3 regions of the Morganella sp. BCCO 40_0007 genome follow, and region 2 is predicted to be linked to each of the others. Evidence: predicted binding sites of a transcription regulator. Region 2 holds the regulator's gene; each other region holds the start of a gene.
The links. Region 2 encodes Fur, which represses iron uptake genes when iron is present. Its sites were predicted from a motif close to ATAATAATGAGAACNACTATCAA; they were not measured.
Positions count from the first base shown of each region.

Region 1 (4,431 bases), on a different contig from region 2:
CGGCCGGGTCTGACCGGCCAGCAGATCAACCAGGGTGGATTTTCCTGACCCGTTATGACCAAGCACAACAGTCAGTTCCGTTGCCGGGATCGTCAGGGACGGGACGGATAAAATTACCCTCCCGTCACGCACAACACGGATATCATTCAGTTCAAACATAACTACCAGCTGTATTTGGTCTGAACGACAACAGAACGGGATTGGCCGTAATAGCAGTAATAATCACATGCAGAAATATATTCTTTATTCAGCAGATTATTCACATTGACCTGAAGCTGCCACTGTTTGTTCAGCTTATAAATGACCGCAGCATCCCATAATGCAGCAGCGGACACAGTACGATTACTGCTCGCCGGATTGTCTTTTGATTTACCGAGATAGCGGACACCGGAACCGAGTGTCAGTTCTCCGCTGCCGGTTACCGGCAGTGTGTAATTGACCCAGGCGGATGCCATGTGCTCAGGGATAAGCGCAGCCTGTTTGCGTCCCTGACCACCGGTATTATCTGTTTTGGCATTTGTGTAGGTATAGGATGCCTGAACATTGACATTATCAGTCAATTGCACAAATCCTTCAGCTTCAGCCCCCGTTGAGGTGACTTTTCCTGTCTGTGTGGCAACAGAAGTATCCGGATTGGTAACCAGTGCATTTTTCTGTTCAATACTGAACCAGGCAATATTCAGATAACCATCGAGGAATGAAGGCGTATATTTGACTCCGGCCTCAATTTGTTCACCTTTCAGCGGTTTATACAAATCGCCGGTCGCAGGGTCGATGGTGCTCATCACTTCAAATGACTGTGAATAGCTGGTATAGGGTGATAACCCGTTATCCGCCAGATACATCAGCCCGGCATTGACACTCACCTCACCATCATTCCGGGATTTATCATTATGGGCTGTCTGATTTTTATTCTCAGTTTTTACCTGATCATAGCGCACCCCGGCAACACCGATCCATTTACCGTCCAGCTTGATTTGGTACCGGGAATAGAGGCTTGCCTGCGTTTTATTGATTGTCCGGTTAATATTGTCGGCCGGGTCCAGTGGTACGTATTGTCCGTAGACCGGATTCCACGGATTGATCGGACTGAATGCATAACTGTCCTGTTCATCACCTTTTGTCCGGTGATACTGAATTTCAGCCCCTGCCAGCAGGGTGTGCTCCAGACGTTCTGAATCCCATTGTCCCGTCAGGTTGTTATCGAATGTTATACTCTGGCTGTTACCGTCACGGAATACAACACCGCGGGCGAGAGAGGTTGCAGATGTATCTGCGTTCGGAAATGCATACACACTGCGCAGCGTCAGTGAATTATAACCATAATTCAGGCGCTGGGAGAAACGCCAGGTCGTGTCAATATCGTGTTCCAGCAGATATCCGGCAGAAAACTGTGAGCGCTTGTATTTATCATAATCCGGCTCGCCAAGATTCGCTGACGGTTTAATTTTTCCGTAAGGTGAATCGATCAGTGTACCGGCTGCAGGGAAAAACGGGTTGGTTGGTGTACCGTCATCATGCAGATACGTTGCCATCAGTGTCAGCATGGTATCGTCAGAAAGCGCCATCGCAAGTGAAGGCGCCAGATAAATGCGTTTGTTATCCGTTTTATCCAGTTCACCGTCCGCCTGTTTCATCAAACCGACTACCCGGTAACGGATATCACCATCATCGCTGGCATGACCGGCAACATCAAAACCAAACCCGCGCTGATCATTATTTCCAGCTTCAAGGAAAAATTCCCCTTTCGGGGTAAACAGCGGCTTTTTAGTCACCACGTTTACAGCACCACCGGGGGTAGATTCGCCAAACAGAACCGCAGACGCCCCTTTAACAACTTCAATTTGTTCGAAACCATAAGGTTCAAGCAGCCAGGTATAATACCCGTCGCGGAATAAACGACTGTTATCCAGATAGGTCGCGGCATCAAAACCACGGACTTTAAACCAGTCAGTATCATTATCCGCACCGTAAGGCTGAGCTGTTACCCCTGAGGTGTAGCGCAGTGCTTCATCCAGTTTTTGCGGTGCGCGGGTTTCCAGCTCTTTTTGCGTAATAACAGAAACGGATTGCGGTGTTTCCTGTAATGCGGTGTCAACTTTCAGCACCCCAGCACTGACAACAACAGTGTCAGAAGTATTACTGTTTGCTGTTTGTGAGTACGCAGGTACAGCACAAAGGGCAACGAAAACATGAAGTGTGATAACTGAAGGTTTGAAATAAGAAAAATTAGCCATAGCGCCTCTGAAAAGACGAATAATAACGATAATGAGTATTATTAACTATGATTATGCTGTATGGAACTAAAATTTAACCGATACTGAAGAAAAGGAAGAGGTCACCCGAACGCATCCGTGCTATCCGCGCCGGTGAGCGGCGGGTGTATTTACGGGTGAAAGAGATTTTCGCCATGGCTGCAAACCGGGAATTAAGAACCTTCCGGTATCAGCGGATTATGGCAGGTTTGAGCCGGATTGATTTTCCGGCTAGAAATCAGTCTTAGAAAAACCGGTCATACCGTCCAGTTCCATTTCGCGGCCTAATGCCGTCATCGGATGGACAATGATCAGGCCCCGCACAGTTTTCTTCAGCTTGCCGATATCAGCCTGCTCTTTCTTCGTGATAAGACGTTTGAACGGCATACCCGCCAGCTTCTGCGCTTCTTTGCTGAGTTTTGTGCTGTGTAGTACCTTCAGACGGGCAATGTCAGTTTCCAGCTCAGCTTTTTCTTTCTCAAGTTCTTCGTACTTTTCCGTTTCGTTCTTCTGCAGCATATTTTCCATCCGGTGACGGATAAGGTCTAAACGGTCGCTGAGAAGCTTAATTTTTACTTTTTCGTTTTCTTTCATTTTAATTAACCGTGAATAAATTTCCTGCTGCGAAGTATACACTATTCTCTGTGAGGGTACGAAAAAGGAAGCGGATTGTCAGTTGTTTTAATATGACTATTCCTGACTATAATTTATCCTTTTTATTAACGGATAAGACCACCATTGGTGATCTTATTCGTTTAATATTTTACTCGCTTTGGTCTTTTTTATCATCATGAACCAAATGATATGCAGATCGTGCCCGGGGATGGATAAAGAAATGACCAGCCGGAGCGTTATGGGTTTTAATGTGTATCATTGATATTCCGGTTTTTTTACCCTGCTTATTATGAAATGCATAGATTATAAATGGTATCAGAAAAATGATTACAAAGCTGATACCCAGCAGCATCACATAAGATTCATTGCTTGCGCCGCCCGGCAATGAACTTGGCGGAAAGAAAGAAACAACAAAGGCAAGGACCGACAGAATAAAACCGGCAGATGCCACAACAAGTTTAAAACCTTTACCGCCCGGTATATTAAATACCCGTTTTTTCTCAGGTAGTTTGCAGATTAAATACATATACCCGAGAAACAACATAAAATAACTGCACAGGTAAATAACAACGGTCAGGGCTAATGCGATCAGGAAAGAGGTATTACCGCCTCCTCCACTATTGGTAAGCACAATGATGGCAATGGTTGTGATCAATAATTGTGAAATGACTAATGTAACCGGAACGCCGTTTTTATTCACCTTAGCAAAGCTTTTCGGTAAAATACCATTTTGGGCAGCAACATACATTCCGCGGGATGGCCCCACAATCCATGATGCTATTTCAGCAAGGACACCTAATAATAAGAGTGCAGCAATAATACGGACTGTCCACTCAAGTGCAGGACTAAAACTCGATACCAGAACATTGAATGTCTGTACCACCCCGGCGGACAGATTGATTTCACTGACCGGAATAGAAACCGCGACAGATAATCCGCCAATTGAACTTAAACAAATAGCCGCTATCATCAGTAAAAACATCGCAGCCGGGTAATCTCTTCCCGGGTTTTCCATTTCATTAACGTGTGTTGCTGAAGCTTCAACCCCCATATAACTCAATATAAAAGCAACAAAAACGACTAATGTGCCTATTTTTGTGAAGTCAGGGAAAAAAGTCGATGCGCTGATTTCAGTCGCTAAAGGTGCACCACTGATGAGATAATGTATAGCGAGGAATACCAAAATAAGTGCCGGTAATAAAATACCGGCAAAAAAACCTATTTTAGCGATAGTTGCTGTATATTTTGTACCGCCAAACTGAGAAAATGCCAATATCCATAATATAACTAATGCACCGATAGTTTTTACTATCGGGTCGTTATTCAGTTCCGGCCAGTTAAGGATATAAGATAACGCCCCTAATACAAAATAGAGCATAGGTATAAAGCCAATTGCAATTTGCAGATAACCAAATGAAATAGCGGCAAATCCCCAGCGCTCGCCCAGTGTGTTAGAAACCCACGCAAATATTCCGCCCTCTTCCCAGCCTTCTACCGTCGCCATTTCCGCCGCACAAAGAGCAACAGGAATAAACCACAATAACCCGCCTAATAAAAGGAA
Region 1 is NZ_JAVBIN010000004.1:256,236-260,666, forward strand. It holds gene R5268_RS06900 (ABC transporter ATP-binding protein) at 1-159, opposite strand, end outside; gene R5268_RS06905 (TonB-dependent siderophore receptor) at 162-2,237, opposite strand; gene R5268_RS06910 (YibL family ribosome-associated protein) at 2,487-2,849, opposite strand; gene gadC (glutamate:gamma-aminobutyrate antiporter) at 3,019-4,431, opposite strand, start outside.
Region 1: R5268_RS06905 (TonB-dependent siderophore receptor) is a predicted target of Fur. The motif match lies at 2,257-2,279, and genes of this name have one in related genera.

Region 2 (4,431 bases):
TCATCATGAAATATTCACGCCTGAAATATCACATCACACCACACCCATTGTACTTATCCATGGTCTGTTCGGTGATCTGCATAATCTCGGGGTGCTTGGCCGTGAACTGCGGAAAACGCATACCGTGGTACAGATTGATGTCCGTAACCACGGTGATTCACCACGTGCGCAATCCATGACTTACGGGGAAATGGCGCAGGATGTGCTTGATCTTATCCGTGCCCTGAATATTGAAAAAGCGATTGTGATTGGCCACTCCATGGGCGGAAAAATTGCCATGGCACTGGCGGCACTGGCACCGGATGTCACTGAAAAGCTGATTGTTATTGATATGGCTCCGGTAGCTTACGGCGTACGCCGTCACGATGAGATTATCGCGGCACTGGAAGATGTCACCGCTGCCGGTGTCAGCACCCGGACAGACGCCGCCGCAATTATGGCGCAGCGCATCCGTGAAGATGGCGTCATCCCGTTTCTGCTGAAATCCTTTAAACAGGGAGAGTGGAAATTCAATCTGCCGGTGATCAAAGCGCAGTATGAATCCATCATCGGCTGGGAAACCCTGCCCCCGCAACAGGTTCCGCTGCTGCTTATCCCGGGCGGTAATTCATCCTATGTAAAACCGGAATACCGCGACGCAATTATGGCGCAGTTCCCGCAGGCAACCGCGCATGTGATTGCCGGATGCGGACACTGGGTACACGCTGAAAAACCGGACGCGGTTCTGCGCGCCATCGGTCGTTTCCTGGATAAAGCCTGATACCGGTGCCGCCGTCACGGCGGCGTTTATTCACTGACGGAAACTCAGTATCAGATTGTCAGTGTCACTCTCCTGCCACCAGGCCACAACAGAACGTACCTGCTGTCTGACATCCTGTCCCGGCAAATCAACGCAGATATCCAGCAGGCAGCAGCCCGATAAAATCAGACAAAAATACTGAAGCGGGCCGCTTAATACGGCCAGTATCTGTTTGATTGTTTTGCCGGACAGACGCTTTTTGTGTGACATACGCGATGATAGTGCTGGTTCTGAGATACGTTCCATGTACGCGTCCTCTGTTATTCCCTTGCCGAAAATACATACTACGTAATGCCCGCCGTCAAAAACACTCCGTTATCCTGATGGGAACGATCTCTTTTTTCTAATATATTCATAATGATAATTGCAATCAAAAAACCATCAATACACCATATCATCCGCGATAACACTGCCGCCGTGCGGTGCGATGTTAATCAATCTGTACAAAATCCGCGGCAACAGACCGCGAAGCGGTAGCGGTATGCGGGATGGCGGTGTATCATTGCGCGTTTATCATTGTAATCCGCATTTTCGTAGTAAAATTATGGCCAAAGAACAAACGGATCGTACCACGCTGGATTTGTTCGCTGATGAACGCCGGCCCGGACGCCCGAAAACAAACCCGCTCTCCCGTGATGAGCAGTTGCGGATTAACAAACGCAATCAGCTGCGGCGTGACAAAGTTAACGGATTACGCCGTGTTGAGCTCAAACTGAATGCGGATATTGTCGATGCCCTGAACCAGCTGGCATACGAAGAAAACGTGAACCGGGGAGAACTTATCGAGCAAATTCTGCTTGATTATCTTCAGCGTTCAGATTTATGCACCAAATTGTGAGACGACACACCACACAAATTTGACAGACTTCAAATACTGTTTTCGTCAGAATAGTATTTATAAAGATGAAATAGTTATAATTTCTGCTTGTTGTCGCTGCGGCGTCCTTTTTGCAGGTACAGAGATTTTCGGTTGAGAGGCTTATTTATGGCAATCGCAGGTATATTTTTCGGTAGTGACACCGGTAACACAGAAAATATCGCTAAAATGATTCAGAAATCACTCGGCGATGATGTCGCAGAAGTCAGGGATGTTGCCAAGTGCAGCAAAGAGGACATCGAAGGGTTTGATTTCCTGCTGCTGGGTATCCCGACCTGGTATTACGGCGAAGCACAGTGTGACTGGGATGATTTTTTCCCGACGCTGGAAGAAATTGATTTCAGCGGTAAAATTGTGGCGATCTTCGGTTGTGGTGACCAGGAGGATTACGCAGAGTATTTCTGTGACGCCATGGGTACCATCCGTGACATCATTGAGCCGCGCGGCGCCACCATCGTGGGTCACTGGCCGACAGAAGGCTACCACTTTGAAGAGTCAAAAGGACTGGCAGATGACAGTCACTTTATCGGCCTTGCGATTGATGAAGATCGCCAGCCTGAGCTGACGAATGAACGCGTGGCAAAATGGGTTGAGCAGATCCGCGAAGAAATGAGTCTCGACGAGATTCTGGCAATTTAAGGGTTACCCCGTAAATTGCGAATGATAATTCTGCTTATTTATGTAATGATATTATTATCCGGTCCGGCATCGGTCAGGCGAATCGCACCTGACGCCTTTTGATAGCCGGGCATTGTGTTCAGCCGTTGAGCGTTCCCCTGAAGTGCGCTCACCAGCGACAATATAGGACTAAATCCGCATGACCGATAACAATAAAGCATTGAAAAATGCAGGACTGAAAGTCACACTTCCCCGCCTGAAGATTCTGGAAGTGTTACAGGATCCGGAGTGCCATCACGTCAGTGCGGAAGATCTCTACAAAAAACTGATCGATATCGGTGAAGAGATTGGACTCGCAACTGTCTACCGCGTTCTGAATCAGTTTGATGATGCCGGTATCGTCACCCGCCATAATTTTGAAGGCGGTAAATCCGTATTCGAACTGACCCAGCAACACCATCACGATCACCTGATCTGCCTGGATTGCGGTAAAGTCATTGAGTTCAGTGATGAATCCATTGAGACACGTCAGAAAAATATCGCGGAACGTCACGGTATTAAACTCACCAACCACAGCCTGTACCTGTACGGTCACTGTGCGGATGGCGACTGCCGTTCTGATGATGGTATCCACGACGAGAAAAAATAATTCTCTCCGGTAACCGAATTGTATGAAAGGTGCGTAATGCACCTTTTTTATTGTGTTTTTTCCGTCAGACACAAACAAAAAAACCGTTCGCATGAACGGCTTTTTTATATCAGTAACAATGTGTTATCTGTTATTTACTTTCCATTTTTGCCCAGGTATCACGCAGGCCGACAGTCCGGTTAAAGACTAATTTATCCGCTGAGGATAATTTGGCATCGGCACAGAAATACCCTTCACGCTCAAACTGATACGGCTTGCTGCTGTCTGCGGCCACCAGTGACGGCTCCACAAAGCCCTGACGGATCACCAGAGAATCCGGGTTAAGTGTTGCCAGGAAGTCATCTTCCGCACCCGGGTTAGGCACACTGAACAGACGATCATACAGACGGATTTCCGCCGGTACCGCGTGTTTCACGCTGACCCAGTGAATAACACCTTTTACTTTACGGCCGTCAGCCGGATCTTTGTTCAGGGTTTCCGGATCATAAGTACAGTAGATAGTGGTGATATTACCTTCGCTGTCTTTATCCGCACGTTCAGCTTTAATCACAAACGCGTTGCGCAGACGCACTTCTTTATTCAGCACCAGACGCTTGTACTGTTTGTTAGCTTCTTCACGGAAGTCAGCACGGTCAATCCAGATTTCACGGCTGAACGGCACTTCACGGCTGCCCATTTCCGGTTTGTTCGGATGATTCGGCATGGTCACCATCACATCGCCTTCCGGCATGTTTTCGATCACGACTTTCACCGGATCAATAACAGCCATGGCGCGCGGTGCACTTTCGTTCAGATCGTCACGGATACAGGATTCCAGCGCCGCCATTTCGACGTTGTTATCCTGTTTGGTAACGCCGATACGGCGGCAGAATTCACGGATAGAGGCGGCAGTATAACCACGGCGGCGCAGACCGGAAATAGTCAGCATGCGCGGGTCGTCCCAGCCCTCAACAAATTTCTCGGTCACCAGCTGATTCAGCTTACGCTTGGACATCACGGTGTATTCGAGATTCAGGCGTGAGAATTCATACTGACGCGGATGACAATCGATAGTGATGTTATCCAGAACCCAGTCATACAGACGGCGGTTATCCTGGAATTCCAGGGTACAGAGTGAATGAGTGATCCCTTCCAGCGCATCAGAAATACAGTGCGTGAAATCGTACATCGGATAGATGCACCATTTATCACCGGACTGATGGTGTGTGGCAAATTTAATACGGTAAATAACCGGGTCACGCATCACCATAAAGGAGGATGCCATATCAATTTTGGCACGCAGACACGCTTTCCCTTCCTCAAAACCGCCGTCACGCATTTTTTCAAACAGCGCGAGGTTCTCTTCCGGGGTGCGGTCACGGTACGGGCTGTTTCTGCCCGGCTCTTTCAGGGTACCGCGGTACTGGCGGATTTCTTCCGGACTTAATTCGCAGACATACGCCAGACCTTTGTTGATCAGCTCAACAGCGTAGTTATACAGCGTGTCGA
Region 2 is NZ_JAVBIN010000002.1:382,137-386,567, forward strand. It holds gene ybfF (esterase) at 1-760, shown strand, start outside; gene R5268_RS03840 (hypothetical protein) at 791-1,045, opposite strand; gene ybfE (LexA regulated protein) at 1,344-1,637, shown strand; gene fldA (flavodoxin FldA) at 1,785-2,315, shown strand; gene fur (ferric iron uptake transcriptional regulator) at 2,494-2,943, shown strand; gene glnS (glutamine--tRNA ligase) at 3,074-4,431, opposite strand, start outside.

Region 3 (4,431 bases), on a different contig from region 2:
GCCAGTCAGTATCTGCGATCGCGTAATCCGCCGCCCCTTCCACGCCGTAGATCCGGCGTTTGTCATCTTTCAGGAAGATGGTCATATCTTTCTTATTGATGTCGTAGCTGCTGTCAGACAGTGAATAGTACGCCGCCAGCTGGGTTTGCAGGCTGTCCCCGGTGTAACGCCAGCCCAGCTCGAAGGAGTTGACTTTGATACCTTTTACCCGCGTATCATTGATATTCACACTGTTGAGCAGCGGATAATGACCATTGACCGGCGAACCGTAAGTGCCGGTGCCGTAGAATTTGGCGATATCAGGAATTTCAAAGCCCTGGGAGAAATTAAACCAGGTCTGCTGTGTGTCAGTCAGATTGAGCAGCACCCCGGCATTAAATAACAGGTTGTTGTAATCCGTTTCCCCGCCCGGTACCGCATCCGCTGAAGTAGCTTTGCCTTCCGCAATCAGCTGTTGCTGCTGATACCCGGTGAAATCATCCACTTTATTTTTCGTGTACTGATAACGCACACCGCCGCTCAGGGTCACCAGCGGATTGATGTCGTAACTGCTTTGCAGAAACGCCGCCATCGTGGTGGTGGTGTAACCCGGATAACGTCCGGTGTTATAGGCGGAATCCAGCGTCAGTCCGTTGCTTTCCTTCGCTTTCTGCAGATTAAAGAACTTCTGGTTGGCACTGAATTTTTCATGCTCGGCATCCGCACCGTACGTTAGTGTCAGGTTATCCAGCGGCTTGCTGTTAAAAGTGACTTTACCGCCGTAGAAATCGGTTTTCTGCTCTGATGCGCTGATACTGCTGACGACATAATCCGGCTTTTTACCGCCCAGCGCCGGGAACGGATAGAAAGTCTGAGTTTCATCGCGGTAGTACGCCTGAGCCACCAGATCCTGTCCCAGCAGATCACTGTTGCTGTATTGCAGATTGACCATATGGCGTTTGGTGCCCGGAATACGGTCAGAATCCAGCTTATCACTGTTATGCGCCGTGCCTTTCCCTAAGACGGCCGCAAAATCTTTGCCGAGGTCGATCCCGTGTTTACCGTCAGATTCACTGTTGTAATATTGCGCCATCAGTTCCAGCGACTGGTGATCATCAATCGTCAGTGTTCCGGAGCCCATCACATCCAGCCGGTCAGAATACTGAAGTCCGGTCTGGGTGTTGTCGATCAGTACTTCGCGGCCTTTGCCGTCATACCAGCCGCCGTAACGCTGATAAGCCACGGATAAACGCCCGTAAGCCTGATCATTACCGCCGCTGACCGCCGCTGCTACGTTTTCATCATGATCCGAACCGTTGCGGAACCCGCTTTTACCGCCGATTTGAACCTCGACCTGTTTTTCCGCCTGACCTTTTTTAGTCACGATATTAATCAGACCACCGCTGCTGCCGCCACCGTACAGAGAGGTCGCCCCGGAAATTACTTCGATATGGTTGATATTGAACGGGTCAATAGAATCCAGCTGACGGCTGTCACTGCGTGATGAATTCAGGCGCACACCATCCACCATCACAATCATTGAACGCCCGCGCATATTCATGCCGTAGTTTGTCCGGCCCTGACCGCTGACACTCATCCCCGGGATCAGCTGTGCCAGGATATCTTTCAGCTCTTTACCGCCCTCCGCCTGCTGCGCGATATCCGCGTTATCAATTACCCAGGTGGTCTGGGCCATTTCAGCGACTGTCCGGTAGCTGCGTGAAGCAGAGACCACAATGGGTTCACCGGAATCAGTGGTGGTTGCGGCGAGGACTTCCGGCGTAATTAAAAGGGTCAGGCAGGGCGTCAGAAGACAAAGAGAGCGGATACGCATGTTATCTTTCCTGTAAGAATAAGAAGTTCAATATCACGCCGCTGATAATATTGACTGATAATGATTATCACAAGCAGAAATATTCTCTGCTTGTTTTTTAATATCTGATTTTCAGTGCGTGACTATTCACTGTGATATAGTTGAAACGCATCCTGTCTGACAACAGGAACCTGATATCACTCTCTTAACTCACTGATTTTCAGATAAGGAATCCCATGCGACCTGCGGATTATCTGCGGCTTACCCTGCTGGCGGCCATATGGGGTGCCAGCTTTCTTTTTATGCGGGTGGCATCCCCGCAGTTCGGCGCGGTTAACACCGCCTTTCTGCGTGTCTTTTTCGGCTGTGCGGGACTTCTGGTGATCCTCCTTGTCATGCGCCGCACTTTCCGGTTTGACGGGAAATTAAAACCGGCATTATTGCTGGGCGTGATTAACTCCGGCATTCCCTTTTTTATGTACTGCCTCGCCGCACAGTGGCTCCCGGCCGGTTACTCTGCCATTCTCAACGCCACCACCCCGCTGATGGGCGCTCTTATCGGTTTTGCTTTCTTTGCCGAAACCCTGACCGCCCGCAAATGGCTGGGTGTGATGATGGGACTGGCCGGTATTGTGGTGATCACCACGGTCGGGGAAAGTCAGTCTTCCGCCCATCTGTTATGGGGCGTGACCGCCTGTCTGATTGCCACCGCCTGTTACGGGCTGGCAGGATTTCTGACACGGCGCTGGATCAGTGAAAAAGGCGGCCTGGACGCCCGGCTGGTCGCGTTCGGCAGTCAGCTCGGTGCCACCCTTTTTCTGCTGCCGTTTTTCGGTTTCAGTGTCACGACCGGCCCGGCGGTTAACTGGGCGCAGCCGCTGGTCTGGGGCAGTGTGATTGCAGTGGGGCTGCTCTGTACGGCAGTGGCGTATATTCTCTATTTCCGCCTGATTGCCGATATCGGCCCGATGCGTTCACTGACAGTGACCTTTATGATCCCGCCGTTCGGTATTTTGTGGGGTTATCTTGTGCTTGATGAGACACTCAGCCCGAATTTCTTCCTCGGCGCACTGATTGTCTGTGTGGCGGTCTGGCTGCTGGTCAGCCGGGGAAAACAGCCCGCACCGGCGGCCGTAAAATAATTTACCGGCGGTATCCGGCCGGATACCGCCGTTTTTCCGGGATAACTTATACCGGCTCTGCCAGTCTCAGCACCACTGTATCCAGCAGCACCTGCGCACCGCGGATCAGATCCGCATCTTCGGTATATTCAGCCGGGTTATGACTGATACCGTTTTTACTCGGCACAAAAATCATCGCCGCCGGGGCTATCCGCGCAATCATCTGAGCATCATGTCCCGCTCCGGACGGCATACGACGATATGCGGTTCCGGCGGATTTTGCGGCTGTTTCCACACAGCTGACCAGCGTTTTATCAAATACCACCGGCTGAAAACGTGCCAGCTGATGAGAAGAAACAGTCACCCCCTCCTGCTCTGATAATACCGCCAGATAACTGCGGATCTGCTCTTCCGCCCATTGCAGGCGTTCCTCATCAGGATCACGCATATCAATGGTGAACCTTGCCGACCCCGGGATCACGTTAATCGCATTTGGTTCAAAGGCAATCGTCCCCACCGTGGTTAATGTGGCACCATTTTTCTGTGAAATCCCCTCACGCAGAAAGGCGATCAGTTTCGCCGCTGCATATCCGGCATCATGGCGCAGCCGTGTCGGTGTGGTACCGGCGTGGTTTGCCGTGCCGGTGATAGTGATTTCCTGCCACGAGATACCCTGTAAACTCTCCACCACACCGATCTGTAATCCTTCCGCTTCCAGTACCGGCCCCTGCTCAATATGCAGTTCCAGATATTCATGCGGCACGATACTGCCCGGCACCATACTTCCCGCATAACCGGCGCGTTCCAGTTCATCGCGCAATACAGCCCCGTCAGTGGCTATCGCATTCAGAGCCTCCTCCAGCGGATAACCTCCCGCATACACCAGCGAGCCCATCATATCAGGATGAAAACGCACACCCTCTTCGTTGGTGAACGCTGCCACGGTAATCGGACGGGACGGCAGCACGCCGGCTTCCCGGAAGGCGCGGACAACCGCCAGCCCGCTGAGTACCCCGTAGCAGCCATCCAGCGCCCCGGCGTTAATCACCGTATCGATATGCGACCCTATCATCAGTGGCGCAGTATCACTGTTTCCGGAAACAGACGGCAGCGTGCCGAAAATATTCCCGATCTGATCGATGCGGATCACCAGATCCAGGGCTTTCATCCAGCCGACCACCAGGTCACGCCCCTGCTTTTCCGCATCAGTCAGCGCCGTCCGCGTCCGCCCGCCTTTTACCGGGTCTGCCCCGGTATTCCCCAGTTCCTGTAAATGATTCAGTAAGGTCTTTCCGTCTATCTTCAGTACATCGGATTTGTGATTCATGATCACCTCATTATTGTTATTGTGGCTGTATGGTTATTAATTATGCTGCAAAATCATCCTACCGGTGATAGTCACTGCCTGTTATGCAAAAACAGCATAGGGTATGAAACAGAAAAATACTGCCGCTGCCACGGTTTCCCGGAGCCCCGGGCAGTGATATAGTGCCGGGATAAAACCGGCGCACTGCCCGG
Region 3 is NZ_JAVBIN010000010.1:177,412-181,842, reverse strand. It holds gene R5268_RS13670 (TonB-dependent siderophore receptor) at 1-1,813, opposite strand, end outside; gene R5268_RS13665 (DMT family transporter) at 2,029-2,934, shown strand; gene R5268_RS13660 (Zn-dependent hydrolase) at 2,981-4,240, opposite strand.
Region 3: R5268_RS13670 (TonB-dependent siderophore receptor) is a predicted target of Fur. The motif match lies at 1,868-1,890, and genes of this name have one in related genera.